3 regions of the Parageobacillus caldoxylosilyticus genome follow, and region 3 is predicted to be linked to each of the others. Evidence: riboswitches for the same ligand, from Rfam matches in the RefSeq annotation. Region 3 holds a riboswitch; each other region holds the start of a gene.

Region 1 (4,225 bases), 620 kb from region 3:
TGTTTACGCTGCGCAAAGGAAAAATTCGTTTTACGACAGCAATGCTTTGGGCGCTGGCGTTTATCCCGAACTTCGTCATTGGCGGGGTTACTGGCGTTATGCTCGCCATGGCAGCGGCGGACTATCAATACCATAATAGTTATTTCTTAATTGCCCATTTCCATTATGTATTAATTGCTGGTACGGTGTTTGCTTGTTTTGCTGGGCTTCATTATTGGTATCCGAAAATGTTCGGTCATCTATTAAACGAACGTTTAGGAAAATGGACGTTCTGGCTCTTTATGATTGGATTTAATGTTTGCTTCTTCCCGATGTATTTCTTAGGATTAATGGGAATGACGCGACGCATGTACACGTACTCGGCCGGACTTGGCTGGACGCCGTTGAACGTTGTGGCGACGATTGGCGCGGCGCTGATGGGCATTGGCTTTATCGTGCTTTGCTATAACATTTATTACAGCGCGCGTTACGGCGAGCGCGACATGACCGGAGATCCGTGGGACGGTCGCACGCTCGAGTGGGCGACTGCTTCACCGCCAGCGCACTATAACTTCCCAATCACTCCGGAAGTAACGGATTTGGACGCTTATTGGGTTATGAAGAAAAACGGCAACGGGTTGGAAGTAAAAGAAGAACAATTAAAGCCGATTCATATGCCAAGCAACTCAGGCCGCCCGTTCTTGATTTCGATTGCGTTTTTCTTCGCGGGCTTTGGTCTTGTCTTTAAATGGTTTACGTTGGCGATTATCGCTGCGATCTTCATTATTCTCGGTTTAATTCTCCGTTCGTTTGACGATGATGACGGCTATTACATTAGCGTGGACGAAATTAAACGCACGGAGCGTTTGGCACGGAAGGGGGCGTAACGGATGGCAGAAGCAGCTCACCGATATGATGAAACGATGCCGCTCGAGTATCGGACGGAAGAAAGCCGTTTAAATATTTTAGGATTTTGGATTTTCCTTGGCGCCGAGGTCGCGTTGTTTGCGACCTTGTTCGCCACCTATCTTGTTTTATTCCAACGTACGGGAAGCGGCCCGACTGCGAAAGACTTATTTGAGGTAAAAGATGTTTTAATCGAAACGTTGCTTCTATTAACCAGCAGTTTTACATGCGGACTGGCTATTTTTGAAATGCGCCGCAATCGCCTTAGCGGTTTATTAACATGGCTGTTGGTGACGCTCCTTTTAGGTGCAGGGTTTATTACCTTTGAAATTCGCGAATTTATTCATTACGTCCATGAAGGAGCGACGATGCAAACAAGTGCGTTTCTCTCTAGCTTTTTCGTGCTTGTCGGAACGCACGGGGCGCACGTCAGCCTTGGAATTGGCTGGATGATTTTAATTATCATTCAGCTGCTCCAGCGCGGATTTACGCCGCGGACGGCAAGAAAAGTGTTTATCGTCAGCTTGTATTGGCACTTCCTTGACGTCGTATGGATTTTTATCTTTACATTAGTTTATTTGACCGGGATGGTGATCTAGGATGGGTGCAAACAATCACCATGAATCATTTCCTTGGAAACATGTCGTCGGTTTTGTTCTTTCGCTTGTGCTGACGTTCGCTGCGCTTTGGGTCGCGCTATCTTCGGGATTAACGGCGAAAGCGATTATTGGCGTCATCGTCATTTTTGCGATCATTCAAGCAAGCTTGCAGCTATTTATGTTTATGCATATGACGGAAAGCGACAGCGGCAAAATTCAAACGATCAATATGGCGTATGCCTTTTTTATTGCGATAGTGGTTGTTGCCGGTTCGGTTTGGACGATGTCATTTGTGCTGTAATAAAACCCCTGGCTCTTTCCCTGTGAAAGAGCCGGGGTTTTTTTATATTGACGCTGTAAATGACATTATGGTAGGATAAAATAAATCCGATAAAACATATAAGAAAATAGGAAAAATAAATAAATAGCAAATCTTATCAAGAGCGGCAGAGGGAATGGCCCAATGAAGCCCAACAACCGTTGATATCGGTCAGAAAGGCGCTGGTTGGAGCAGGTTGGTTCTGGAAGATAAGATGAAGCGCACCACTTCTTCTTATCGAAGAAGCTTTTTTTATTATAGGGGAGGAGAGGAACAAGATGAGATATGGGTTTTGGCTGCCGATTTTCGGAGGATGGCTGCGCAACGTTGAGGATGAAAACATGCCGGCGACGTTTGAATATGCGAAAACGGTAGCGCAAAAAGGGGAGCAATGGGGATATAGCACAACATTAGTCGCGGAGCTGTATTTAAATGATATAAAAGGGCCGGAGAAGGATTCGCTGGAAGCATGGTCGACGGCGGCGGCACTGGCGGCGGTGACAGAAAAATTGGAAATTATGACGGCAGTCCGTCCCGGTTTTCATTATCCAGCCGTTACGGCGAAAATGGCGGCCAATATTGACCACATTAGCAACGGCCGCTTTACACTGAACGTTGTATCGGCATGGTGGGAGGAAGAAGCGCGTCAATATGGCGGCATTTTTACCGAACATGATGAGCGCTATGATCGCACGGAAGAATTCGTTCAAGTGTTAAAAGGAATGTGGACGAACGATGTATTTCATTTCCGGGGAAAATTTTATGAAGTAAATGGAGCCCATTTAGCGCCGAAACCGGTGCAAAAGCCGCATCCGATTTTATACGCCGGCGGCGAGAGCGAACGGGGAAAACAAGCGATTGTTAAGCATTGCGATGCATATGTGATGCATGGCGGAACAGTAGAAGAAATCGCCCGCAAAGTTGCCGACATGAAGCAGCGCCGCGAACAGGCAGGAAAAGAGCCGTTTCGCTCGTTTGGCATGGCAGCGTTTGTCATTTGCCGCGACAGCGAGGAGGAGGCGCAGGCGGAATTAAAGCGCATTACCGACGTCAAATTATCTAGCGGCTATGCAGGATATCATGATTTCGTCAACAAATCCCAGCTCGAACTGCAATTGAAATTGCAAGACTATTCTGTATCCAACAGAGGATTGCGTCCAAATCTAATTGGTACACCGGAACAAATCGCTGACCGCATTTTAGCATATGAAAATGCAGGGGTAGATTTATTGCTATTGCAATTTTCACCTCAGCTAGAGGAAATGGAGAGATTCGCCAAACAGGTGATGCCGCTTGTCGAGGAACGCCGGAATCGGCTTGCGACGAAAGGGGAAAAGTAAGATGAGCAAAATTTACATTATTCATGAAAATAGCGAATGGACTGTGCATCTAACGCGGCGGTTGGACGAACTTGGTCTGCCTTATGAAGAATGGTTTTTAGACAAAGGGACGGTCGATTTATCGGCGACGCCTCCGGAAGGAGTGTTTTACAGCCGAATGAGCGCCTCCTCTCATACGCGGGCGCATCGTTTTGCCCCGGAACTCACGGAAGCGGTGCTTGCCTGGCTCGAGCGCCATGGGCGCCGGGTGCTCAACGGAAGCCGGGCGCTCCGTTTAGAAGTAAGCAAAGTAAATCAATATATGGCATTAAATGCGCATGGAATCCGCACGCCGAAAACGATTGCCGCCGTCGGCAAGGAACAAATCGTGGAAGCAGCAAAACAGCTTGGCGCGCCGTCGTTTATTACGAAACATAACCGCGCTGGCAAAGGGCTTGGCGTGCAATTGTTCCATTCCATTGAAACGCTTTGGCAATATCTCGAAAGCCCTGCTTTTGAAGATTCAGTCGACGGCATTACACTGGTGCAAGAATATATTCAAGCGCCGGAGCCGTTCATCACCCGTTGTGAATTTGTCGGCGGCAAATTTATGTACGCCGTGCGCGTAGACACATCGGAAGGGTTTGAGCTTTGTCCTGCGGATGCTTGCCAAATCGGCGATTTATTCTGTCCGGTCGGCGAAACGGCAACGCGTCCAAAATTTGAAATTATCGACGGTTTTTCCGATCCGATACTCGAGAAATACGAGCAGTTTTTGCGCGCCAATGATATTCATATTGCCGGCATCGAGTTTATCCGTGATTCCAATGGCACGATTTTTACGTACGATGTCAACACCAATACAAACTACAACTCGGAGGCGGAAGCGCGTGCCGGCAAGTTTGGCATGTTAGAAGTGGCCAAGTTTTTAGGCGAGGAATTAAAGCGGCTTCAAGCCGCTTCGGTATAAAGATAAATATAGCCCTGGTTTCCAGCCTTTTGTAGGCACAAAAACCAGGGCTATGTGTTTGCGGATGGAAGCAGCATACCAGCGCTTTTTGCTGTTGTGGTCCATAAAAAGCTTGCCGCTTCGCTTGCTGCGG
Region 2 (4,225 bases), 1.5 Mb from region 3:
TCAACCGCCTCCAGGCCGACGCTAAGCCGCAGCAGGCCATCTGTAATGCCGCGCCGCTCCCGTTCCTCTTTCGGCATTGCGGCGTGCGACATTTTCGCTGGATACGATAAAATTGATTCGACCGCTCCTAGGCTGACGGCAAATACAGGGAGGCGAACGTGTTTCACAAACGTCCGGACCGCTTCTTCATCGGCAAGACGGAACGATAATACCGCGCCAAATCCCGATGCTTGATAGCGTTGAATCGAATGGCCAGGGTGGTGCGTGAGCCCTGGGTAATACACTTCCTCCACTTTCGGATGGCCGGACAAATAGCGGGCGATGGCGAGCGCCGATTCGGACGACTGCTTGAGGCGGACGTGCAGCGTCTTTAATCCCCGCAACACCAGCCACGCATCTTGCACCCCAAGCACGGCGCCAAACGCGTTTTGCAATTTATACAGCTGTTTCGCCAACTCCTCGTCTTTCACCACCGCAAGCCCCGCCACGACATCGCTATGCCCTGCTAAAAACTTTGTCGCGCTATGAAGAACGACATCGACGCCAAGGTCGAGCGGGCGCTGGAGCGCGGGAGTCATAAACGTATTGTCTAAAAACGTTAAACAGCCATTGGCTTTCGCCAGTTTGACAATTCCTTGAATATCGGTTACCTTTAAGAGCGGGTTGGACGGCGTTTCGACATAGATCACTTTTGTATTCGGACGAATATGAGTGGCCACTTCATGCAAATCGGTCATATCGACAAACGTATATTCAATGCCAAAACGGTTTAATACTTCGGTGATCATGCGATACGTGCCGCCATAAACATCTTCGGTCACGAGCACATGGTCGCCTTTGGACAAGAGAAGAAACGCAGTCGAAATCGCCGCCATCCCTGAGGAAAAAGCGAAGCCGCGCACGCCGCCTTCCAGTTCGGCAATCGTTTCTTCGAGCGCCTCGCGCGTCGGGTTTCCGGAGCGGCTGTAATCATATTTGCCAAATGTGTCAAAATCGAATTGATGGAACGTTGAAGCATGCTGAATCGGCACGCTTACTGCCCCTGTTTGCCGATCGATTTTCCATTTGTTATGAAGCAGTTTGGTTTGAAAGGAAATACGTTGTTCCATATCCTCTTACACCTCTTTCATATTTTTCAGCGCTTGCGCTAAGTCGGCAATTAAATCTTCGGCATGTTCGATGCCGACGGAAAAGCGCAGCAGCCGGTTACAGACGCCGTTGGCAATGCGGACTTCCTCCGGAATGTCGGCATGCGTTTGCGTCGCCGGATATGTAATAAAGCTTTCCACACCTCCTAAACTTTCGGCGAACGTAATTAAGCGTAAACTTTGTAAAAAGCGGTTGACCCACTTTTCCTCGCGCAAGCGGAACGACAACATTCCCCCTCTTCCTGGGTATAATACATCGGTAATATCTTCGTGAGACGCTAAAAACTCACTGATGCGCTTCGCGTTTTCTTCATGCTGGCGCATCCGTAGCGCCAACGTTTTCATGCCGCGAATCAATAGCCACGAATCAAACGGAGAAAGCACGGCGCCAATTGCGTTATGATATTCCGCAAGCCGTTGACAAAGCTCCTCTCCCTTTGCAACAACGAGACCGGCTAACACATCGTTGTGTCCTCCTAAATATTTTGTCGCACTGTGAATAACGATATCGGCTCCTTGCTCGATCGGACGCTGGAGAACCGGCGTGTAAAACGTATTGTCAACAATGAGAAGCAGTCCGTGTTTTTTCGCAAGTTTTGCCACTTCGGCAATGTCCGCTTCCTGCATGAGCGGATTGGTCGGCGTTTCCAAAAAAATCGCCTTCGTTTTTTCCGTGATCATGTTCTCTACTAATCGTATGTCACGAAAATCTACATAATGAAAAGACAATCCGTATTTTCGCCAGCCACGTTCAAATAAGCGATATGTACCTCCATATAAATCGGCAGAAACGAGAAATTCATCCCCGCTTTCAAATAAAGCAAGAACTGTCTGAATGGCTGCCATGCCCGAACTGAACGCATAGCCTTGATCGCCTCCCTCGAGCTTGGCGATCGCCTCTTCGACGATTTTGCGCGTCGGATTGCCGGTACGGATGTAGTCAAACCCGGTCGACTGTCCAATTCCTTCATGACGGTATGCCGTCGAAAAGTAGACAGGCGGATTGACCGTCCCCGTTACTGTTTCGCTGCGGTTTCCGATTTGCGCTAACAATGTCTCCAGTTTCTCCACTTCTCTCTCTCCCTCTTTTATAAAATAAAAAAAGTCTTCTAAGAAGAAGACTTTTCCATACGTATGTCAGTGCTTCTTCTTATCTGCCGAATTGAAAAAATTCAATTCGCTGGATTTAGCACCTGGCCAATACTTGGCTGGTTGCTGAAGCTTCACAGGGCCAGTTCCCTCCGCTTCTCTCGATAAGAAAGCATCTTGCCGATATTCATTTTTCTGATTATCTTAAAATTTAACTCATTCATAATAATTTTGCAAGTAATTTTTTTAAAATTGAGTTATTTGTTTATATAACATCGGAAAAACTTATCATGTTTTTCGCGCTGTCCGTTTTCATATGTTTGGACCGATTCCAGTATATTTCATTATTTTTATTTTATCGAAACAGTTTTTTGACAAAAATAGCAAAAAAAGCACTTATTTTTTCAAAAACTTACACGGTTCAACGGTGTTTATTAACATGTTTTAGCAAAAATATGTTACAATAACAGGTGAATTGTTGTTTTTATGGAGGATGCACCATGGCGACACCAAAAGGAACGATGCATGATTATACGATCTACAGCAATGAGCTCGAAGAAGAAATAACGCTGCTTGCTTATTTGCCAAGCACGTTTTCTCCGCTTCATAAGTATTCTCTTCTTATCGCACAGGATGGGAAAGATTATTTTATGTACGGGAAAATCAAAAGCGTTATCGAACAACTGATGGAAAGCGGCAAGATTGATCGCACCATTGTCATCGGAATCCCGTATCATGATGTTAAAGACCGCTACGAGAAATATCATCCAAGCGGAAAGAAAAACAGCCGTTATTTGCGTTTTTTAGCACATGAGCTCGTTCCGTTTTTAGATCAAACGTTTCCTACGTACCAAATCGGGAAAGGGCGCGCGCTCATCGGTGATTCCCTTGGCGGCACCGTCTCGCTGATGGCTGGATTGTTGTATCCGCATACATTTGGAAAAATTGCGATGCAGTCGCCATATATCGATGAAGGGATCATCGAAAAAATTTTACATTTTCCGGAACCACCATTATTGCAAATTTATCACTCGGTAGGTACAAACGAAACAGCAGTAAAGACGACGGACGGAAACGTGCGTGATTTTATCACTCCGAATCGAAAGGCACGTGAAGCGTTTATCCAAAAAGGATTTTTGTATGAGTACAACGAATTTGACGGCGGTCATGCATGGACATATTGGCAGCCTGACGTTCCGCGCGCAATTGCGCATCTCCTTTCGTTGTAAACACTACCATACTTTTCGGAATTTTGTTATAATTAAGTACTACTTATCATAAGGAGGGGTTTTTATGAAATATGGTATTGCTTTATTTCCTTCGAAGCGAATACAGGATTTTGCCAATTCCTATAGAAAGCGTTATGATAGCCATTACGCCCTCATTCCGCCGCATTTAACCTTAAAAGAACCTTTTGAAGCTGACGACCAGCAAATTAAAGAAATGGTGAAAGAATTGCGCAAAATTGCGGCTGAAACAGATCTCATTCCGTTAAAAGTGACAAAATTTAGCTCGTTTTATCCAGCGAGCAATGTTATTTATTTAAAAGTGGAGCCGAACGAAACGCTGCAGCGCCTTTATGAACGGCTTCACAGCGGAATTTTTGCCGATAAACCAGAATACGTATTTGTTCCTCATATTACCATCGGCCGTGATTTGCCAAGTGCTGAATATGCTGATGTATACGGACAATTACAAATGCAAAAGGTTCATTTTGAGGAAACGGTTGACCGCTTCCACCTTCTCTATCAATTGGAAAACGGCTCATGGACAGTATACGAGACTTTTCTTGTTGGAGGAAAGGAACAGGAGTAACATGAACGTAGTGATTGGAAAAAAAAGCGATCCGTCATTATATAAGGATGCCTTGCTTGTTCGGCGAATCGTGTTTATTGAGGAGCAACGTGTTCCAGAAGAGGAAGAAATCGATGAATTTGAGCAGGAAGCTATGCATTTTGTTTTGTACGATGGAGAAAAACCGGTTGGTG
Region 3 (4,225 bases):
CGTAGCTCAATATAGTTATAAATTTCTCCATTAAAAATAATCCAATATCGCTCGTTTGCGTACGATAACGGTTGATGACCCCCTTCTAAGTCGATGATGCTCAACCGACGAAAGCCAAAATGGACATAGTCATCGAAAAAATACCCCTCGTCGTCTGGACCACGGTGCGTGATCATATTATTCATTTCTTCAAACGTTTTCTTCCATTGCTCGTCTAGCATTTTTGGATGATCATAAACACATCCAATAAACCCGCACATGTGTATTTCACCCATTTCTTTATATTCATTCAGCATGCTGATTATATCATAGATTTGAAGCAATAAAACTATAAAATTTCCTTTTTTTAAATAAACCGTTAACATATCGATTGCAAAACCATTGAAATAACTTAATCTGCTTTTTTGAACAAAAAAAGAGAGCTACAGTTGCTGTAACTCTCCTTTCCATATTCATTAATTTATTGTTGCTTCGCCAAGGAAAAAGCTTGCTCTTTCAATGTTTCTGCTTTATCCGTGCGCTCCCACGGCAGGTCGATATCCGTGCGTCCAAAATGGCCGTAAGCAGCCGTTTGCTTGTAAATCGGACGGCGCAAATCTAACATTTTAATAATGCCTGCCGGGCGCAGATCAAAGTTGTTGCGCACGACTTCAATTAAAATGTCTTCCGATACTTTTCCTGTGCCAAATGTGTCAATGGAAATCGAAACCGGTCTTGCTACCCCGATCGCATAGGCTAGCTGCACTTCGCACTTATCGGCAAGTCCTGCCGCCACGATATTTTTCGCGACATAACGGGCCGCATATGCTGCAGAACGGTCTACTTTTGTCGGATCTTTTCCAGAGAACGCGCCGCCGCCGTGACGGGCATAGCCGCCGTACGTGTCTACAATAATTTTCCGTCCTGTTAAACCTGCATCCCCTTGAGGTCCGCCGATGACAAATCGTCCTGTCGGGTTAATAAAGTATTTTGTGTTTTCATCGATGAGCTCGTTTGGCACAACCGGCTTAATGACATGTTCTTTAATATCGCGTTCAATTTGCTCTTGCGTAATTTCCGGATGATGCTGTGCGGATACGACAATCGTATCCACGCGTACTGGTTTGCCGTTTTCGTCATATTCTACCGTTACTTGTGTTTTGCCATCTGGACGTAAATATGGCAAAATATCCTTTTTCCGTACTTCAGCCAAACGACGGGCTAAACGATGCGCCAAAGAAATCGGAAGCGGCATTAATTCTTTCGTTTCATTGCAGGCAAATCCAAACATCAGCCCTTGGTCTCCGGCACCGATCGCTTCGATTTCCTCGTCAGTCATCTGACCTTCACGAGCTTCTAACGCTCGATCGACCCCCATCGCGATATCCGGCGACTGCTCGTCAATCGATGTCAACACGGCGCATGTATCCGCGTCAAAACCGAATTTGGCGCGCGTATAGCCGATTTCGCGAACCGTATCGCGAACAATTCTTGGAATATCCACATATGTCGATGTCGTAATTTCTCCGCTTACGAGCACAAGCCCTGTTGTCACGCTCGTTTCGCAGGCGACACGAGCATTCGGATCTTTTTCTAAAATCGCATCTAAAATCGCATCGGAAATTTGGTCGCAAATTTTATCCGGATGACCTTCTGTTACAGACTCTGAAGTAAATAAACGTCTTTTTTTTGACATTCGGCATTTTCCTCCTCTTTCCTTAATCAAACATCAAAAAATGATGATGCCGCAAACGGCGGGCGATACGGTACTCATTTCCCTTATTTCATTTTCTCATATAAAAAAACCTTTCCTGTAACGGTGAGGAAAGGTCATTGCAATCGTATTGCTCCTTTCACTCTTATCGTTCAAGGACATCGCCTTGCCACAGGTTAGCACCATTTCACATGTTTCCAGTTGTGACGGTTGCTGGGCTTCATTGGGCCTGTCCCTCCACCAACTCGGGATAAGAGTATCCGTTCAATGACTTATCTTATCGTAATGAAACGGGAAAAGTCAACAAAATATGACGAATTTTTTTTGAAAAAAAAAGGAAAAATAAATAAAATAAATCGTCATAAATAGTATGGACTAATAACAAAAATGTGTTATACTATTTGCAGAGATTATTTAAATAAAAAAAGGCAGGTTTTGAACATGGGGATCGCAAAAATGACCAATAAACTTTCATTATTATTGCAACAACCAAACGTATTTCATAATTTATCGGTAGCCCAGCTGGTGGAAAAAGTGTTGCAGCGAAAGGAAGGCCAGTTAACAGCTACTGGGGCGGTAGCGGTAACAACAGGAAAGTATACAGGACGCTCGCCGAAAGATAAATACATTGTCGAAGAAGCCGCAACGAAAGAAAAAATCGATTGGGGAACCGTCAATCAGCCAATTTCGGAAGAAGTGTTTGAAAACTTATATAATAAAGTGCTTGATTATTTAATGAAACAAGATGAGATTTTTGTCTTTAAAGGATTTGCCGGCGCTGATTCTAAATATCGTTTGCCGATTCAAGTTATCAACGAATTTGCTTGGCACAATTTATTTGCCCATCAATTATTTATTCGCCCAAGTGCAGAGGAATTACAAACACACGAAGCGCAATTTACGGTGATCTCTGCTCCAAATTTCAAAGCAGATCCTGCGGTGGACGGAACAAGATCAGAAGCGTTTATTATCATTTCTTTTGAACGCCGCATCGTATTAATTGGCGGCACAGAATATGCTGGCGAAATGAAAAAATCGATTTTCTCGGTGATGAACTATTTGCTTCCGGAACAAGGGATTCTTTCTATGCATTGCTCGGCCAACGTCGGCAAAGAAGGAGATGTTGCATTATTTTTCGGGCTGTCGGGAACGGGAAAAACGACGCTTTCCGCTGATCCAAACCGCCGCTTAATCGGTGATGACGAACACGGCTGGTCAAACCGCGGCATCTTTAATATCGAAGGCGGATGCTATGCGAAATGCATCAACCTATCCCGCGAAAAAGAACCGCAAATTTTTGACGCCATTGGGTTCGGAGCAGTGCTTGAAAACGTGGTGGTTGACGAACAGACAAGAATGCCAGATTACGATGATGCGACATTAACGGAAAATACGCGAGCTGCTTATCCGATTCAGGCCATTGCCAATATCGTGGATCCAAGCGTCGCCGGCCACCCATCAACGATTATTTTCTTAACCGCAGACGCGTTTGGCGTATTGCCGCCAATTAGCAAACTGACGCGCGAGCAAGCAATGTACCATTTCTTAAGCGGCTATACGAGCAAGCTCGCCGGCACCGAACGGGGAATCACTTCTCCGCAAGCTACGTTCTCTACTTGCTTCGGCGCTCCATTTTTGCCGCTCCCGGCCGTGCGCTATGCGGAAATGCTCGGCAAAAAAATCGTTGAACATAACGTGCGGGTATTCCTCGTCAACACTGGTTGGACCGGCGGGGAGTACGGAGTCGGCAGCCGCATGAAGCTGGCCTACACGCGCGCAATGGTGCAAGCAGCAGTCGAAGGAGAACTGGACAATGTCGAAACAGTGAAAGACCCTATTTTCGGCTTGGCCATTCCGCTTCATATTCCAGGAGTGCCAGATGAAGTGCTGCAGCCGCAAAATACATGGGCGGATAAAAATGCATATGAACAAAAAGCAAAAGAGCTGGCCGCAAAATTCCGCGCAAACTTCCAAAAATTCAAGCATATTGCACCGGAAATTGAAGCACTTGGAGGTCCGCTTGTATAATCGAAAAGGAGGGAGCAATTCCCTCCTTTTTTAATTCGTTGAATGCAAGGCGACAAGCTCATACGTGACAATCGTCCGATTATCGGCAAGTTCCAGTTTTTTCACCACCGCTTGACCGCTCGCTTCGCTTTGCAGCGTTCTTCTAACCTCTAGCGGAATATCAAGAGGATAAAGGCGATATCCTTCTTTTTCTAAAATAAACAAATTATCTTTTACGCGCCTTTCTTTTCCTTTTGTGACAATCAGCGTTTGCAGCTCCAGCGGCATGCCCATTGCAACACACCCCTTTTCTTTTTATCGTATCATACATTCGGCTGACTTTTCATCCATTCTGTCAACCGCCGGACGGTCTCGCGATTTTCTTTTGGTGGAAAATAATGCGTAAAATGTGGAAAATACCATGTTGTCACTTGCTTATTTAATTCTTTCAGTCTTTTCTCCAGACGATACGCATGCTCAATCGAAACATTGCGGTCTTTTTCCCCATGAATGATTAAGACAGGA

What was found. Region 3 has a riboswitch for S-adenosylmethionine ahead of metK (methionine adenosyltransferase). Riboswitches for the same ligand answer to the same signal wherever they lie in the genome.
Region 1: linked by a shared signal. The riboswitch ahead of BV455_RS09110 (LLM class flavin-dependent oxidoreductase) and the one ahead of metK (methionine adenosyltransferase) in region 3 are both predicted to bind S-adenosylmethionine.
Region 2: linked by a shared signal. The riboswitch ahead of BV455_RS04635 (methionine biosynthesis PLP-dependent protein) and the one ahead of metK (methionine adenosyltransferase) in region 3 are both predicted to bind S-adenosylmethionine.

The regions. Positions count from the first base shown of each region.
Region 1 is NZ_CP040553.1:1,782,143-1,786,367, forward strand. Features, by position in the region: gene qoxB (cytochrome aa3 quinol oxidase subunit I) at 1-866, shown strand, start outside; gene qoxC (cytochrome aa3 quinol oxidase subunit III) at 870-1,484, shown strand; gene qoxD (cytochrome aa3 quinol oxidase subunit IV) at 1,486-1,785, shown strand; SAM riboswitch class I at 1,916-2,019, shown strand; gene BV455_RS09110 (LLM class flavin-dependent oxidoreductase) at 2,082-3,143, shown strand; gene BV455_RS09115 (ATP-grasp domain-containing protein) at 3,145-4,092, shown strand.
Region 2 is NZ_CP040553.1:910,439-914,663, forward strand. Features, by position in the region: gene metC (cystathionine beta-lyase) at 1-1,109, opposite strand, end outside; gene BV455_RS04635 (methionine biosynthesis PLP-dependent protein) at 1,116-2,219, opposite strand; SAM riboswitch class I at 2,296-2,408, opposite strand; gene BV455_RS04640 (alpha/beta hydrolase) at 2,738-3,466, shown strand; gene BV455_RS04645 (YjcG family protein) at 3,531-4,052, shown strand; gene BV455_RS04650 (GNAT family N-acetyltransferase) at 4,054-4,225, shown strand, end outside.
Region 3 is NZ_CP040553.1:2,400,894-2,405,118, reverse strand. Features, by position in the region: gene asnB (asparagine synthase (glutamine-hydrolyzing)) at 1-260, opposite strand, end outside; gene metK (methionine adenosyltransferase) at 461-1,675, opposite strand; SAM riboswitch class I at 1,836-1,950, opposite strand; gene pckA (phosphoenolpyruvate carboxykinase (ATP)) at 2,135-3,721, shown strand; gene BV455_RS12255 (DUF2584 domain-containing protein) at 3,752-3,994, opposite strand; gene BV455_RS12250 (alpha/beta hydrolase family protein) at 4,024-4,225, opposite strand, start outside.